DNA from 2 places in the Pseudomonas oplopanacis genome. Region 2 is predicted to be linked to the other one. Evidence: riboswitches for the same ligand, from Rfam matches in the RefSeq annotation. Region 2 holds a riboswitch; the other holds the start of a gene.

Region 1 (7,641 bases), on a different contig from region 2:
CTTATATGGGCTTCGTCATCGGGATTGGCGCGGCGTTGATTGCCGGTCTGTTCCAGTTCGGCGGCGACCTTTATCCGATGTTGGGCATTGTCGCAGTGTTCATGGTCGGGCAAGCACTGGAAGGCATGGTGCTGACGCCATTGTTGGTCGGGGACCGGATCGGCCTGCACCCGGTGGCGGTGATTTTCGCCATTCTGGCGGGCGGCGAGCTGTTCGGTTTCACCGGTGTGTTGCTGGCGTTGCCTGTGGCGGCGGTGATCATGGTGCTGGTGCGCCATGTGCATGATTTGTATAAAGATTCTGAGATGTACAGTGGTGAGGATGAGCCGCAGTTGTAAGGATCACTGAAAGGTTGTCGCGGCCAACCCGGATCGTTGCCGGGTTGGCCTGCATCCCTCGCGTGGCTGTCACATGCGCCGCCAACAAAACTGTCATAAAACCAGTGCGTTAACGCAAACCTTTGATTTTGCTTGTGGTCTGTCGCATTGTGCGACCAGCGTCACGGGTATAAACTTCGCAAACTTTACACAGAGGCCACTAACGGTTCCTTTGGAACTGTTCAGTCAGCATGAAACCGATTCAGCTGCCCCTAGGTGTGCGTCTGCGTGATGACGCTACCTTTATCAATTACTACCCAGGCGCCAATGCCGCTGCACTCGGCTATGTCGAGCGGCTATGCGAAGCCGACGCCGGGTGGACCGAAAGCCTGATTTATCTCTGGGGCAAGGACGGGGTAGGGCGTACGCACTTGTTGCAGGCGGCCTGCCTGCGCTTCGAGCAGTTGGGAGAGCCGGCGGTGTACCTGCCATTGGCCGAACTGCTGGACCGTGGCATCTCGATTCTCGATAACCTCGAACAATACGAACTGGTCTGCCTGGATGATTTACAGGCAGTTGCCGGCAGGGCGGATTGGGAAGAGGCGCTGTTCCATCTGTTCAATCGCCTGCGCGATAGCGGTCGGCGCCTGCTGATCGCCGCGTCGACCTCACCGCGTGAACTGCCGGTGAAGCTGGCGGATTTGAAGTCGCGCTTGACCCTGGCACTGATCTTTCAGATGCGTCCGCTCTCCGACGAAGACAAATTGCGTGCCTTGCAATTGCGTGCGTCGCGTCGTGGGCTGCACCTGACCGATGAAGTCGGGCATTTTATTTTGACCCGCGGTACTCGCAGCATGAGTGCGCTGTTCGAGCTGCTTGAGCGTCTCGATCAGGCCTCTCTTCAAGCTCAGCGCAAGCTGACCATCCCCTTTCTGAAAGAAACTCTTGGCTGGTAAAGTCTAAGCCTGGCAGGGGTTTCGGCATATTTCAGGCGCCAGGAAATGCGCTTTCCTACAGGGCTGCAGGCTGCGCAAGCGTTTAAAATGGGCTTAAGCGCTTAGATGTTAACGAGAAACCGATAAGTCACATAAAGTTCGATTGAATTTGCAAATGAGGATGATAGCGGGCATAGTCTCGACTTCTTTACAACTATCAGCCACGGTCGTGCCCATGCTAAAGCGCTTCGCACCCCTCGTGCCTCTCGCACTCGTCACCCTGTTGTTCGGTTGCGCTGCTCACTCTCCAGTGTCCCAGCAAGAGCAACAACAGCAGGTTAAAAATTCAGTTACCGCGCAATCCTCTTCCGTTCTTTTCCAGGAAGAGCTGGCCACCGATAAAGAACTGGCTGACTTCGCCGATGGCAAGTCGTACCAGCTTCCGGTTCTGGCCGACAGCATCCTTGAACGTGGCATGTCCCTGATCGGTACCCGTTACCGTTTCGGCGGTACCTCTGAAGCCGGTTTCGATTGCAGCGGCTTCATCGGTTATCTGTTCCGTGAAGAAGCGGGCATGAACTTGCCACGCTCCACTCGCGAAATGATCAACGTGGACGCACCTCTGGTCGCTCGCAGCGCGCTGAAGCCGGGCGACCTGCTGTTCTTCGCCACCAACGGTCGTCGCGGTCGCGTCAGTCACGCCGGGATTTATCTGGGTGACAACCAGTTCATCCACTCCAGCAGCCGCAAAAGCGGTGGTGTCCGGGTCGATAGCCTGGGCGACAGCTACTGGAGCAAGACCTTCATCGAAGCCAAGCGCGCCCTCGCGATGGCCCCGACCGTGGTCACCGCTCGCAAGTAAACTTACAGTTTGTAAGGCGAAGTTAAAGTCTTACTTGAAGTTTGCCGCATAGCCGCTAGAATCCTGATCTATTATTGATGGCAAACCGCCTGCGTCCAACGCAGGCGGTTTTCTTTTCTGTCTTCCCGGCAGAAAAAGCCGCAGCCAGATCAGGATGTTCTGCTTATGACGATGTCGGCCCGCCTCGCACTCATGTTCTTCGCAGCGCTGCTCAGCGCATGCGCCAGCCGCACACCGCCTCCTGCGCCGGTGGTTCGCGCACCCATCGTCTTTGGTTCTTCCCAGGCATTCTCCCCCGAGGCGGAAGAAGTGTTGTTCCGTGCATTGGGGCTCGTGGGCACGCCTTACCGCTGGGGCGGCAATACACCCGACTCGGGGTTCGATTGCAGTGGGCTGATCGGCTACGTCTACCGGGATGCCGCCGGCATTTCCCTGCCGCGTACCACGCGTGAAATGATCAGCATGCAAGCCGCCAATGTGGGCAAGGAAGGTTTGCAAACTGGGGACCTGATTTTCTTCGCCACCAATGGCGGCTCTCAGGTCAGCCATGCCGGGATTTACGTCGGCGAAGGGCGCTTCGTTCATGCACCGGCCACGGGTGGCACGGTGAAGCTCGACAGCCTGTCCAAGGCGTACTGGCAGAAGGCTTACCTGAGCGCCAAGCGCGTTCTGCAGCCCGAGCACCTGGCGCGTAATCCCTAGTCCCACCGCCGGCGGTTATTTTGTGGCAGTCACGCGCCACACCTTGTTCCCCACATCATCCGCCACCAGCAAGCCACCTTGCTGATCGATCACCACGCCCACCGGCCGGCCCATGGCGTCTTCGTCTTTATTGAGGAATCCCGTCAGCACATCCACCGGTTGCCCGGTCGGTTTGCCACCTGCGAACGGCACGAAAATCACTTTGTAGCCACTGTGCGGCTTGCGGTTCCACGAGCCATGCTGGCCGATGAAGGCGCCTTCCTTGAATTGCGCGGGCAAGGTGTTGCCTTCTGCGAACGTCAGGCCCAACGACGCGGTGTGCGGGCCGACCGCGTAGTCCGGCGCGATGGCCTTGGCCACCAGGTCCGGGTTTTGCGGCTCGACGCGAATGTCGACATGTTGGCCGTAGTAGCTGAAGGGCCAGCCGTAGAACGCGCCATCCTTGACCGAAGTGATGTAGTCCGGCACCAGGTCGCTGCCAATCTCGTCGCGCTCGTTGACTGCCGTCCACAGTGCGCCGCTACGAGGCTCCCAGGCCAAACCGTTGGGGTTGCGAATCCCTGAGGCAAATATCCGGTGATTGCCGGTGGCACGGTCCACTTCCCAGATCGCCGCGCGGCCTTCTTCCTTGTCGAGGCCGTTTTCGCCGACGTTGCTGTTCGAGCCCACGGTGACGTACAGCTTGCTGCCGTCCTTGCTGGCGATGACGTTTTTGGTCCAGTGATGATTCAGCGTGCCTCCCGGCAGATCGACCACCTTGATCGGCGGCGACTTGATCGCGGTGTCACCGTTTTCATAGTGGAAACGCAACAAGCGGTCGGTGTCGGCCACGTACAGGTCATTGCCGACCAGCGTCATGCCAAACGGCGAATTGAGGTTTTCCAGGAACACTGTACGAGTTTCGGCGATGCCGTCGTGGTCCTTGTCTCGCAGCAGCGTGATGCGATTCGCACTGGGGACGGTGGCGCCGGCGCGGCCCATGGTTTTCTTCATGACCCAGCCACGAATGCCTTTGCCGTCATCGGGTTTGGGCGGCGCGTTGGTTTCGGCCACCAGCACATCACCGTTAGGCAGCACGTAGAGCCAGCGCGGGTGATCGAGGCTTTCAGCGAAGGCCGCCACTTGAGTGCCGGCGGCAGCGGTGGGTTTCGCGCCGGCCGGCCAGCCGATCGCCGGGGCGATGTTCACCGTCGGGATCAGGGTTTTATTCGGTTCGGGCAGCTTGGGTGACGGGCCGGTGCCGTCGGAGACTTGCAGGCTGGAGGTTTCACCACAGGCGGCGAGCCCTCCGGCGAGCACGATGACGAGAACGAGCGGGGGCTTGCGCATGCTGGTCTTCCCTATGAATGCAGTGTCTTAATTCATAGAGAAGATAAACGCAGCGATGGTTCAATGGTCAGCCGCGAGCTTCCTTGAGCAGCACCGCGATACCGGGGTGATAGTTTCCGGCTTCGTTGCGCAACTTGCGGTAGGCGTAAGGGAAATACCAGGCCACAGCGCAGCAGTGTTCCTTTTGCAGGTCGTCGACCATGTCCTGAAGTTCTTCGGGGGTCGCGCTCTGCTGGGCTTTTTGCGGAGCCACGAACAGGCAGCCGAGTTTCAGGTCGCTGGCGTAGCTGATGCGTTTGGCATCGCTGGTGATGTCCTGCAGTGCCTGGGTCAGATTCAGGCTGTTGACCTTGGGCCAGCGTTGAGTGGCCTGAAAGTAGGCGCGCTCTTCGGCGGTGGCGATAAACAGGTCGGCGCGGGCATTGCGCTCGCCTTCTTCGTTCTGTTTACGCGTCGTGGTGTTTTGCAGCGTGACCATTTCCGCCATCCACGCAGCGGCATTGAGCAGGCCAAGGTTGGCCTTTTCGTCATGCCAGTAAGGCGCTTCGTTATCGCCGCGAACCGAGTTGTAGCGGTCGATACAGTCAAACCAGCGTTCCAGCACCGGTCGCAGGAATTCCAGCTTCGGATTGCTGATAATCATGCCTTGCATGTTGCTCACCCTTGTAATTGTGTTGTTGGGTTTGTGGCTCTTTGATATCACTGCTGACAGTGTGGCGCAAGATTGGCGTCAGTAAATGGATCGGCGGCAGTATATCGCTCGCCGGAGCTTTGTCTTCATTTGACGCTCCACCCCCAACCCTCTAACCTTCGCGGCTTGTTTCAGGTGCTCTGTGGCCGTGGCCGACAGAGTGAAACAGGGAAGCCGGTGAGTGACTATCGTCAAGCGACGAAACGTCACGATCCCGGCGCTGCCCCCGCAACGGTAAATGAGTGAAGACTGCGCCTTGAGCCACTGTGTCGAAGCCGACATGGGAAGGCGCGCAGTCAGGTGAAAGCCGCTCATGAGCCCGGAGACCGGCCTGATTCATCCAGCGGCATCACGGTGGGCGATGCCAGGCTTCTTGCCGTCTATTCTTGTGCCTGCCCGCCGTTATCCAGCCTCAACGGAGAGCTCCCCCATGACCGATACCCCAGATCGTGACGAACGCCATTTGGCGCGCATGCAGCGCAAAAAAGCCGTGATCGACGAACGCATTGCCAATTCCCCGAACGAGTGCGGCTTGTTGCTGGTGCTGACCGGCAACGGCAAAGGCAAAAGCAGTTCGGCGTTCGGCATGCTCGCCCGCTCCATGGGCCACGGCATGCAGTGCGGTGTGGTGCAATTCATCAAGGGCCGCAACAGCACCGGCGAAGAACTGTTCTTCCGCCGCTTCCCGGAACAAGTGCGTTTCCATGTCATGGGAGAGGGATTCACCTGGGAAACCCAGGACCGCCAGCGTGACATCGCCGCCGCCGAAGCCGCCTGGGCGGTGTCCCGCGAATTGCTCAACGATCCGTCGATTGGCCTGGTGGTGCTGGATGAGCTGAACATAGCCCTCAAGCACGGCTACCTCGACCTCGATCAGGTGCTCAGTGATTTGCAGGCACGTCCGCCGATGCAACATGTGGTGGTGACCGGTCGCGGCGCCAAGCCGGAAATGATCGAACTCGCCGACACCGTCACCGAAATGGGCGTGATCAAGCACGCGTTCCAGGCCGGGATCAAAGCGCAAAAAGGCGTCGAGCTGTGAATACTACTTTATGAAAAACAGTCGTCACTGCCCGGCGGTACTGATTGCCGCGCCGGCCTCCGGTCAGGGCAAGACCACCGTCACTGCTGCGCTGGCCCGTTTGCATCGCAATCAGGGGCGCAAGGTGCGCGTATTCAAATGCGGCCCGGACTTTCTCGACCCGATGATTCTCGAGCGCGCCAGCGGTGCGCCGGTGTATCAACTGGACATGTGGATGGTCGGCGAGCAGGAAAGTCGTCGACTGTTGTGGGAAGCCGCCGCTGAAGCCGACTTGATCCTCATCGAAGGCGTCATGGGCTTGTTCGACGGCACGCCTTCCAGCGCTGACCTGGCGCGGCACTTTGGTGTGCCGGTGCTCGCGGTGATCGATGGCACCGCCATGGCCCAGACCTTTGGTGCATTGGCGTTGGGGCTGGCGAAGTATCAGCCGGACTTGCCGTTTGCCGGCGTATTGGCCAACCGCGTCGGCACGTTACGTCATGCGCAACTGCTCGAAGGCAGCCTCACCGAAGGTTTGCGTTGGTACGGCGCGTTGTCGCGGGAAACCGGGATCGAATTGCCGAGCCGGCATCTGGGCCTGGTGCAGGCCAGTGAGCTGAACGATCTCGATCTGCGTCTTGATGCGGCGGCCGATGCGTTGGCCAGCAGTTGCGAAGTCGCGCTGCCGCCAGCAGTTGAATTTGCCGCCCCTGATGTGATCCCTGCCGAGCCGTTGCTCGCGGGCGTGCGAATTGCCGTGGCCCGTGATGAAGCGTTCGCGTTCACCTACGGCGCGAGCCTGGATTTGCTGCGAGCCATGGGCGCCGAGTTGCGGTTTTTCTCGCCGATCCGTGACAGCCAATTACCAGAGGCAGACAGCTTGTATCTGCCGGGTGGTTATCCGGAATTGCACCATGTTGCACTGTCGCAGAACACCACGATGCTCGACGCGATTCGTGCGCATCATACGGCCGGTAAACCGCTGTTGGCCGAGTGTGGCGGCATGTTGTATTTGCTCGACTCGCTGACCGATGTCGACGGCACTCGCGCCGAACTGGTGGGCTTGCTGAAGGGCGATGCGGTGATGCAAAAGCGTCTGGCCGCGTTGGCGTTGCAAGCGGTGGAATTGCCGGAAGGTTCGTTGCGCGGGCACACGTATCACCATTCGCTGACCAGCACCGAGCTTGAACCGATTGCGCGTGGCCTGAGCCCGAATGGTGGGCGGGGAGCGGAGGCGGTTTATCGTGAGGGGCGGATGACGGCTTCTTATGTGCACTTTTATTTTCCGTCAAACCCTTCAGCGGTAGCCGCATTGTTTGCGCCTGACCTTGAGATCGCCATCGCGAGCAGGCTCACTCCTACAATGGATCACCTGAACCCTGTGGGAGCGAGCCTGCTCGCGAAGAGGCCATGACTGACAACGCATTCAGTCAGGTCGAACGCGCAGCGGTCTACCGCGCCATCGGCGAACGCCGTGACATGCGTCACTTCAGCGGCGGCACGGTCGAGCCCGAGTTGTTGCGACGCCTGCTCGAAGCCGCACACCAGGCGCCCAGCGTCGGTCTGATGCAGCCCTGGCGTTTCATCCGCATCAGCGACCGGGTCCTGCGCGGCAAGATCCAGTCGCTGGTGGAAGAAGAACGCATCCGCACCGCCGAAGCCCTCGGCGAGCGCACCGACGAATTCATGAAGCTCAAGGTCGAAGGCATCAGTGACTGTGCCGAAGTGCTGGTCGCCGCGCTGATGGATGATCGCGAGCGTCACATCTTCGGCCGTCGCACCTT
Region 2 (7,641 bases):
GTTGCCAGGGCTGCGGCCAGGCAGACGTGACCCTGAAGGAAGGCATCGAGCGCACGTTGCTTGAGCGTATTCCCGAACTCAAGGGTGTTCGTGACGTGACTGACCACACGCAGAAAGAAAACGCCTACTACTAAGGTGTTCGCTGCGATATGAAAAAACGGCACCCGTGAGTGCCGTTTTTTTATGGGTGAAACTCACTGGCCCTTTCGCGAGCAGGCTCGCTCCCACATTGGTTCAGTGGCGTCCCCGGATTTTGAACACACCCGCATCCCCCTGTGGGAGCGAGCCTGCTCGCGAAGAGGCCCTATTGGCGATAGAGATGCGCATGCCCAGCGCGATACAGCGACGACTCGCTGAATTGATCACTCCCCAACACCCGTCCCACCAGAATCAACGCCGTGCGCCGAAACCCCTTGGCCGCAACCTTTCCGGCAATATCCTCAAGTGTCCCCACCACCCAATCCTGATCGGGCCATGTCGCCCGGTGGATCACCGCAATCGGACAGTCCGCGCCGTAATGCGGCAGCAGCTCAACGAGGATTTTCTCCAGATGATTCACACCCAAATGAATCGCCATGGTCGCCCCATGCTGCGCCAGGCTACCCAATTCTTCGCCTGCAGGCATGGCGGTCTTGTCGGCGTAGCGGGTCAAAATCACGCTCTGTGAAATGTCCGGCAAGGTCAGCTCAGCCCCTAAAAGCGCTGCACACGCCGCCGTCGCCGTCACACCCGGAATGATTTCAAACGCAATGTCGAGTTCACGCAGGTAGCGAATCTGCTCGCCAATCGCGCCATACAGACTCGGATCTCCGGAGTGCACTCGCGCCACGTCCTGGCCGTTGGCGTGGGCGGTTTTGATCAGATCAATGATCTGTTCCAGGTGCAATTCGGCGCTGTTGACCACCTGTTCGGCGCGATGGCCTTCCAGCACGGCTGCCGGCACGAGGGAGCCGGCATAGATGATCACCGGACAGCTGCGAATCAGCCGTTGGCCTTTGACCGTGATCAGTTCCGGGTCGCCGGGACCTGCGCCAATGAAGTAGACGGTCATCGTCGTTTCCTGTGAAAAAAGAGGCTGGGCAACGCTTCAGATGAAGATTGCTCATGATCGAATGCGCGATTATCGGGGATTTTACGCAGCGCCGGCCAATGCCAGGGTCGCTTGCGCATATTTTTGTCGGGGGATCAGCAGTTTTACCGGCGCCTGAGCCAGCTGTTCGGCGAGTGCCAGGGCGGCACTTTCCGCTACGCCATAGCAGCCGGTGCGCTCGAACGCGATGTCGGAACGATGGCTGAGTCTGGCTTGATATCCGGCCAATTGTTCGCTGTTGAAGAACATCAACGGCAGTGCGAGTTGTTCTGCGAGTTCGATCAGGCCAGGTTCGTCGCGCTTCAGGTCAATGCTGGCGAGTGCCTTTATTTGGTGAAGCCCGATTTGATGAGCCTGCAGTGCCTGATCAAACAGTGCCCGCAGCGTGCTGGCGGGGCAGCCACGCTGGCAGCCCAGGCCGACCACTAGCGTCGGCGCTGTGCTCGCATCGGTCATGCGTGGTATTGGCCATCGCTTTTGCGGCGGAACAACCAGGCACTGATCAGGCCCAAGGCCAGCCAGAACGCCACGTTGGTCAACTGCGAAGCGATTTTGAATTGAGCTTCCAGGGCTTGCGGCGCGAGCATCGAATGCACTTCCGGTTGTGGTGCGCCAATCACGTGTGGAACGGCCAGAATCGCCACGCCCAGCACTTTCATCAGCCAATGACGGCTGAACACGATCAGCGCAATACCGACGGCGGTGGAGGCGGCGGTGCCGATCCACCAGATCTGCCGTTGCGCCAGGTCCGCCGCAGCGGTGCCCGGCAGTTCAGGCGGCAGGCCCAAGGTGGGTGCGAGGACAAACGTCGCATAACCGGCCAGACCCCACAGCAGACCTTGAGCGGTGCTGTTGGGGGCACGCAGGGTGTAGAGACCGGCGAGCATCAGGGCGAAACCAACGGCCACCACCAGATTGCCGCCAGTGGTCGACAGCACGCGCTGCCAGCCGTCTTGCGGCTCCCAGGCTTCGGCGTCGTGGGTGTGTGCGGCCATGGCGCCATCGGCGTGTTCATGGGGTTGAACCACCGCCGGCTCGGATTTTTCGTAGGTTTCCGCTTGAAGAATCAGCGGTGCGACCCAGAAGCTTTGCAGCAGGGTCAGCAGCAGGGCGGCCAGCAGCCCGGTGAACCCTGCGGTTTGCGCAATACGCTTGATCATGTCGTCAGCTCTCAATGGCACGGGAACGCGGAGCTGTGACGGGTATCGTGCGCGGCGTTGTGCACCGCTTCGATGTGCGAGAAACCGGCGAAATACACAAGGCTGGCGCCCAGGATCGACGCGCAGATGGCGGCGGTCAGGCGTTGAGTCAGGGTAGAAGTGGTGCTGGTGGTTGTGTGGCCGGTGCTGCTGATGATCGACATGGCGCATCCCTCTGGTCTGTCAGCGGGTGAATAGAGCGCATGGAAAACCCCTGCGAGTCGGGCACGCAGACGTTCAAACAGCGCCCGCCCACCGCGGGTTTGTTGTTCAGTGATCGTAACGGTCACTTTGTGTTGCGGGCCGGTCTCCGGGCTCACGAGGGGCGCTGGCTTTCGCCTTGACCTGCAAGCATCACCTTCCCATGCCGAACTGCTGGCACAGTGGATTTGATGCTTCGCTCGCTTACCGTTGCGGGGGCAGCACCGGACTGACATGGCTTTGAGTAAAGCACATGATTCACCGGTTTCCCGTTTCACCCTGTGAAGGGCACCCGTAACAAAGTGCGTAGGAGAGCATGGCCGGGGGATTCGCGTCAATTGGCAAGGGTTCTCAACTCGAAGCCTTGTTGACTTCATCGCGAGCAGGCTCGCTCCCACATTGGAACGCGGTCACCTGTGGGAGCGAGCCTGCTCGCGAAGGGAGCGCCGCCAATGTCATGTGAACATTGACCCGCCCCAGCCCGATGCGTAGCCTTGCGCTTTCGAGGTTCTTCGGCGATTGCCGAAGCTAAGAAGGGAACGCGGTCAATGCCGCGGCTGCCCCCGCAACTGTGAACGGTTCAGTTTCTGCCATGCCACTGCATGCGCCAGCCATGGCGCGAGCGGGAAGGCGCAAAAACCGCCAGTCAAACGACTGGCCAGCCGTCAGCCAGGAGACCTGCCTCGACACAGATTCTGACTTTCAACCGGGCGGGGTGATCCGGTGGCGAAATCTTCCGCGCAGCGTGTGTTGCAGCGGTCGTCGTCCCGTATGCCCGCCACCTTGCCAAAGGGCATCCGATGAAAACACTGGCCAAACTCCCCGTCACCATCGTTACCGGCTTCCTCGGCTCGGGCAAAACCACCTTGCTGCGGCACATGCTCGACAACGCTCAAGGCCGTCGCATCGCAGTGATCGTCAACGAGTTCGGCGAGCTGGGCATCGACGGCGAAATCCTCAAGCAGTGCTCCATCGGCTGCACCGAAGAAGAAGCCAACGGTCGCGTCTACGAACTGGCCAACGGCTGCCTGTGCTGCACCGTCCAGGAAGAATTCTTCCCGGTGATGCGCGAACTGGTGGCCCGTCGCGGCGACCTCGATCACATCCTCATCGAAACTTCGGGCTTGGCCCTGCCAAAGCCGCTGGTCCAGGCCTTCCAGTGGCCGGAAATCCGCAGCGCCTGCACCGTTGACGCAGTGATCACGGTAGTCGACAGCCCGGCAGTGGCCGCCGGCACCTTCGCCGCGTTCCCGGATCAAGTCGACGCCCAGCGCAAACTCGACCCGAACCTGGACCACGAATCGCCGCTGCACGAGCTGTTTGCCGACCAACTGGCCAGCGCCGACCTGGTGATCCTCAACAAGGCTGACCTGATCAGCCCTGAAGACCTGGCGCGCGTGCGCCTTGAAGTCGCCGAAGAACTGCCGCCTGCGGTGAAAGTCATCGAAGCCAGCAGCGGTCGCGTGCCACTGGACGTGTTGATCGGCCTCGGTGCTGGCTCCGAAGAACACATCGACAGCCGTCACAGCCATCACGATCATCACCATGAAGGTGAAGACGGCCATCACGATGAGCATGACCACGACGCGTTTGACTCGATCTCCATCGAGCTGCCGCAAGCCGACGAAAGCCTGCTCATGGACGCCCTGACGCAACTGGTGGTCAAGCACGGCATCCTGCGCGTCAAAGGTTTCGCCGCGATCCCGAACAAGCCGATGCGTTTGCTGATTCAGGGCGTGGGCACACGTTTTGACAAGCACTTCGACCGTCAGTGGGGCGCCGAGGAAGCGCGCACCACGCGCCTGGTGTTGATCGGCCAGGAACTGGACGCCGTGCAGCTCGAAGCGCAATTGCGCGCCGCGCTCAGCGTTTAAGCCATGCACCTGCTCAGGACCCAGCCCGGCGGTTTCGTGTCGGATGACAACATCGCCGACCTTGGACAAACCCCCGCCGAGCTGGTGATCCTGTGCAGTGGTGATTCCAGCCTGGCGCTGCTCGCCGAAGCCGCGCAGCAACTGCCCGACGACTACCCGAGCGTGCGCCTGGCCAACCCGATGCAGGTGCAGAATCACGCCTCGGTCGATTTGTATGTCGATGAAGTGCTGCGCCACGCCAAGGTGATCCTGATCTCGCTGCACGGCGGTATCGCCTATTGGCGTTATGGCGTCGAGCGGCTGGTGCAATTGTCCGAGCGTGGCGTGCAGCTGATTCTGGTGCCGGGCGATGATCGTCCGGACCCGGAACTCAGCGACCTCAGCACCGTCGAGGCCTGCGACCGTGATCGGCTCTGGCAGTTTTTGCGTCAGGGCGGCATGAGCAATGCCCTGGACTTTTTCCGTTGCCTTGCCACTCGCTGGCTGGGCCGCGATTACGCCTGGGCCGAGCCGCAAGTCCTGCCGCGCACAGCGATTTACCACCCACAAAAAAGCCCCGCCGAACTGAGCGATTGGCAAGCCGACTGGCAAGCTGATCAACCGGTGGCAGCGGTGCTGTTTTACCGCTCGCATTTGCAGGCGGCCAATACCGCTTTCATTGATGTTTTCTGCCAGCGTTTGCAAGCGGCCGGGTTAAACCCTTTGCCGATTGCCGTGGCCAGTTTGAAAGAGCCCGGCTGCCTGACGGTGGTCGAGGATTGGCTGGATGAAGTCGAGGCGGGGGTGATTCTGAACACCACCGGTTTCGCCCAGTCCAGCCCCGAAGCGCCGCATTTGCGACCGTTTCGCCGCAACATTCCGGTGATCCAGGCGATTTGCGCCCAGGACAACGAACCCGGCTGGCGCGCCAGCGAGCAGGGCCTCGGCCCGCGCGACCTGGCCATGCACATCGCGTTGCCGGAGCTGGACGGCCGGATCATCAGCCGCCCGATCAGCTTCAAGGACCTGGCGTGGCGCAGCGAGCGCAGTCAGTCGGACGTGGTGTGTTATCGACCGCAACCGGAACGCATGGACTTCGTCGCTGAGCTGGCGCGACGCTGGATTGATCTGGCGCGGGTGCCGAACCGCGAAAAGCGCATCGCCCTGATTCTTGCCAACTACCCGACCCGTGATGGGCGGATCGGTAATGGTGTCGGCCTCGACACGCCGGCCGCTGCGTTGAACATCCTGCGTGCGCTGCATCAAGAAGGTTATCCGTTGCCGGCCGAGTTACCGGGCAGCGGCACCGCGTTGATTCAGCAATTGCTCGGCGGCGTCAGCAACGACCTCGACACCCTCGACCAGCGTCCGTGTCATCAAAGCCTCGCGCTGGACGAATACCAGCGCATGTTCGACGCCTTGCCCGAGGCCAATCGTCAGGCCGTGCTGGAACGCTGGGGCCCACCCGAAAACGACCCGATGTACCGTGGCGAACGGATGATGATTGCCGGTCTGCGCTTCGGCCTGACCTTCGTCGGCATTCAACCGGCACGCGGTTATCAGGTGGACCCGAGTGCGGTCTATCACGACCCGGACCTGGTGCCGCCTCACGGCTATCTGGCGTTCTACTTCTGGCTGCGCAACACCTACGGCGCCCACGGCGTGATCCACGTCGGCAAACACGGCAACCTTGAATGGCTGCCGGGCAAAGGCGTAGGGCTTTCGGAAAGCTGCTGGCCGGATGCGCTGCTCGGGCCGCTACCGAACATCTATCCGTTTATCGTCAACGATCCGGGCGAGGGCGCGCAGGCCAAGCGCCGCACCCAAGCGGTGATCATCGACCACCTGATGCCGCCGCTGACCCGTGCTGAGACCTACGGGCCGCTGCGCAACCTTGAGCTGCTGGCCGACGAGTATTACGAAGCGCAACTGCTCGATCCGCGCCGCGCCCGGGAATTGCAGCGCGACATCCTGCAACTGGTGCGTGATACGCACATCGATCGCGAACTGCAACTGGACGAAAAACTCGACAGCGATGCCGATGCGGCGATCTGGCTGCCGCGCCTGGACACGTATTTGTGCGACTTGAAGGAATCGCAGATTCGCGATGGCCTGCACATCTTTGGCGAATCACCGACAGGGCGATTGCGCATCGACACCTTGCTGGCGTTGCTGCGGATTCCCCGTGGCGATGGGCGTGGCGCGCAATCGAGTTTGCTGCGGGCGTTGGCGAAGGCGTTTGAGTTGGGGTTCGATCCGCTGGATTGCGCGCTTGCTGATCCCTGGAGCGGTCCGCGTCCGATGGAATTGCAAACTGTCAGTGACGAAGTCTGGCGAACCGCCGGTGATACCCGTGAACGCCTGGAATTGTTTGCCGCTCAACTCATCACCCACACTTTGTTGAACGAACCAGAACCCCCTCGCCACAAAGGCACCCTCCCACAGGGGGCGCGCTGGACCGAAGTGCATGCCATCCTCGACAGCCTGCACGAAGTCGTCGCCCCACGCCTCGACGCCTGCGGCCCCGCCGAAATGCGCGGCCTGCTCGACGCCTTGAACGGCCGCTTCGTCCCCGCCGGCCCGAGCGGCGCACCCAGTCGCGGTCGCCTGGACGTGCTGCCCACCGGGCGCAACTTCTATTCGGTGGACGTGCGCAACCTGCCCACCACCACCGCGTGGCGCATCGGCTTCCAGTCCGCCAACCTGATCCTCGAACGGCACCTGCAAGACCACGGCGATCACCTGCGCCAGCTCGGCCTGTCCGTCTGGGGCACCGCAACGATGCGCACCGGCGGCGACGACATCGCCCAAGCCATGGCGCTGATGGGCGTGCGTCCGGTCTGGGCAACGGGCAGTCAACGGGTCGACGATTTCGAAATCCTGCCGCTGAGCCTGCTCGACCGTCCGCGTGTGGACGTGACCTTGCGCGTTTCCGGGTTTTTCCGCGATGCCTTCGCCAACCTGATCCGTCTGTTCGACGCAGCGGTGCAAGCGGTCGCGGCGCTGGATGAACCCGACGACCTCAACCCCCTGGCCGCCAAAGTGCGCGCCGAGCGTGAAGCGCTGATGCAATCGGGTCTGGATGAAGACGCTGCAAATCGCCAGGCCGGCTGGCGAATTTTTGGTGCCAAACCCGGTGCCTATGGCGCCGGTGTGCAGGGCGCCATCGACGGGCGCCTGTGGCAAAGCCGTGATGACCTGGCCGAGGTTTACCTGAATTGGGGCGGCTATGCTTACGGCGGTTCCGACGAAGGCACCGCCGCCCGCGAACAATTCGCCCAGCGCCTGAGCCAGGTGC

What was found. Region 2 has a riboswitch for cobalamin ahead of ACWKV5_RS18155 (CbtB domain-containing protein). Riboswitches for the same ligand answer to the same signal wherever they lie in the genome.
Region 1: another riboswitch for cobalamin. It lies ahead of cobO (cob(I)yrinic acid a,c-diamide adenosyltransferase); the one in region 2 lies ahead of ACWKV5_RS18155 (CbtB domain-containing protein).

The regions. Positions count from the first base shown of each region.
Region 1 is NZ_JBSKHV010000002.1:749,861-757,501, forward strand. Features, by position in the region: gene ACWKV5_RS07845 (AI-2E family transporter) at 1-338, shown strand, start outside; gene hda (DnaA regulatory inactivator Hda) at 569-1,273, shown strand; gene ACWKV5_RS07855 (C40 family peptidase) at 1,488-2,114, shown strand; gene ACWKV5_RS07860 (C40 family peptidase) at 2,280-2,816, shown strand; gene ACWKV5_RS07865 (PQQ-dependent sugar dehydrogenase) at 2,832-4,145, opposite strand; gene ACWKV5_RS07870 (hypothetical protein) at 4,213-4,797, opposite strand; cobalamin riboswitch at 4,953-5,185, shown strand; gene cobO (cob(I)yrinic acid a,c-diamide adenosyltransferase) at 5,267-5,878, shown strand; gene ACWKV5_RS07880 (cobyrinic acid a,c-diamide synthase CobB) at 5,889-7,271, shown strand; gene bluB (5,6-dimethylbenzimidazole synthase) at 7,268-7,641, shown strand, end outside.
Region 2 is NZ_JBSKHV010000008.1:278,472-286,112, reverse strand. Features, by position in the region: gene nfuA (Fe-S biogenesis protein NfuA) at 1-134, shown strand, start outside; gene cobM (precorrin-4 C(11)-methyltransferase) at 305-1,051, opposite strand; gene ACWKV5_RS18165 (cobalamin biosynthesis protein) at 1,133-1,546, opposite strand; gene ACWKV5_RS18160 (CbtA family protein) at 1,543-2,250, opposite strand; gene ACWKV5_RS18155 (CbtB domain-containing protein) at 2,262-2,453, opposite strand; cobalamin riboswitch at 2,574-2,801, opposite strand; cobalamin riboswitch at 2,979-3,190, shown strand; gene cobW (cobalamin biosynthesis protein CobW) at 3,291-4,364, shown strand; gene cobN (cobaltochelatase subunit CobN) at 4,368-7,641, shown strand, end outside.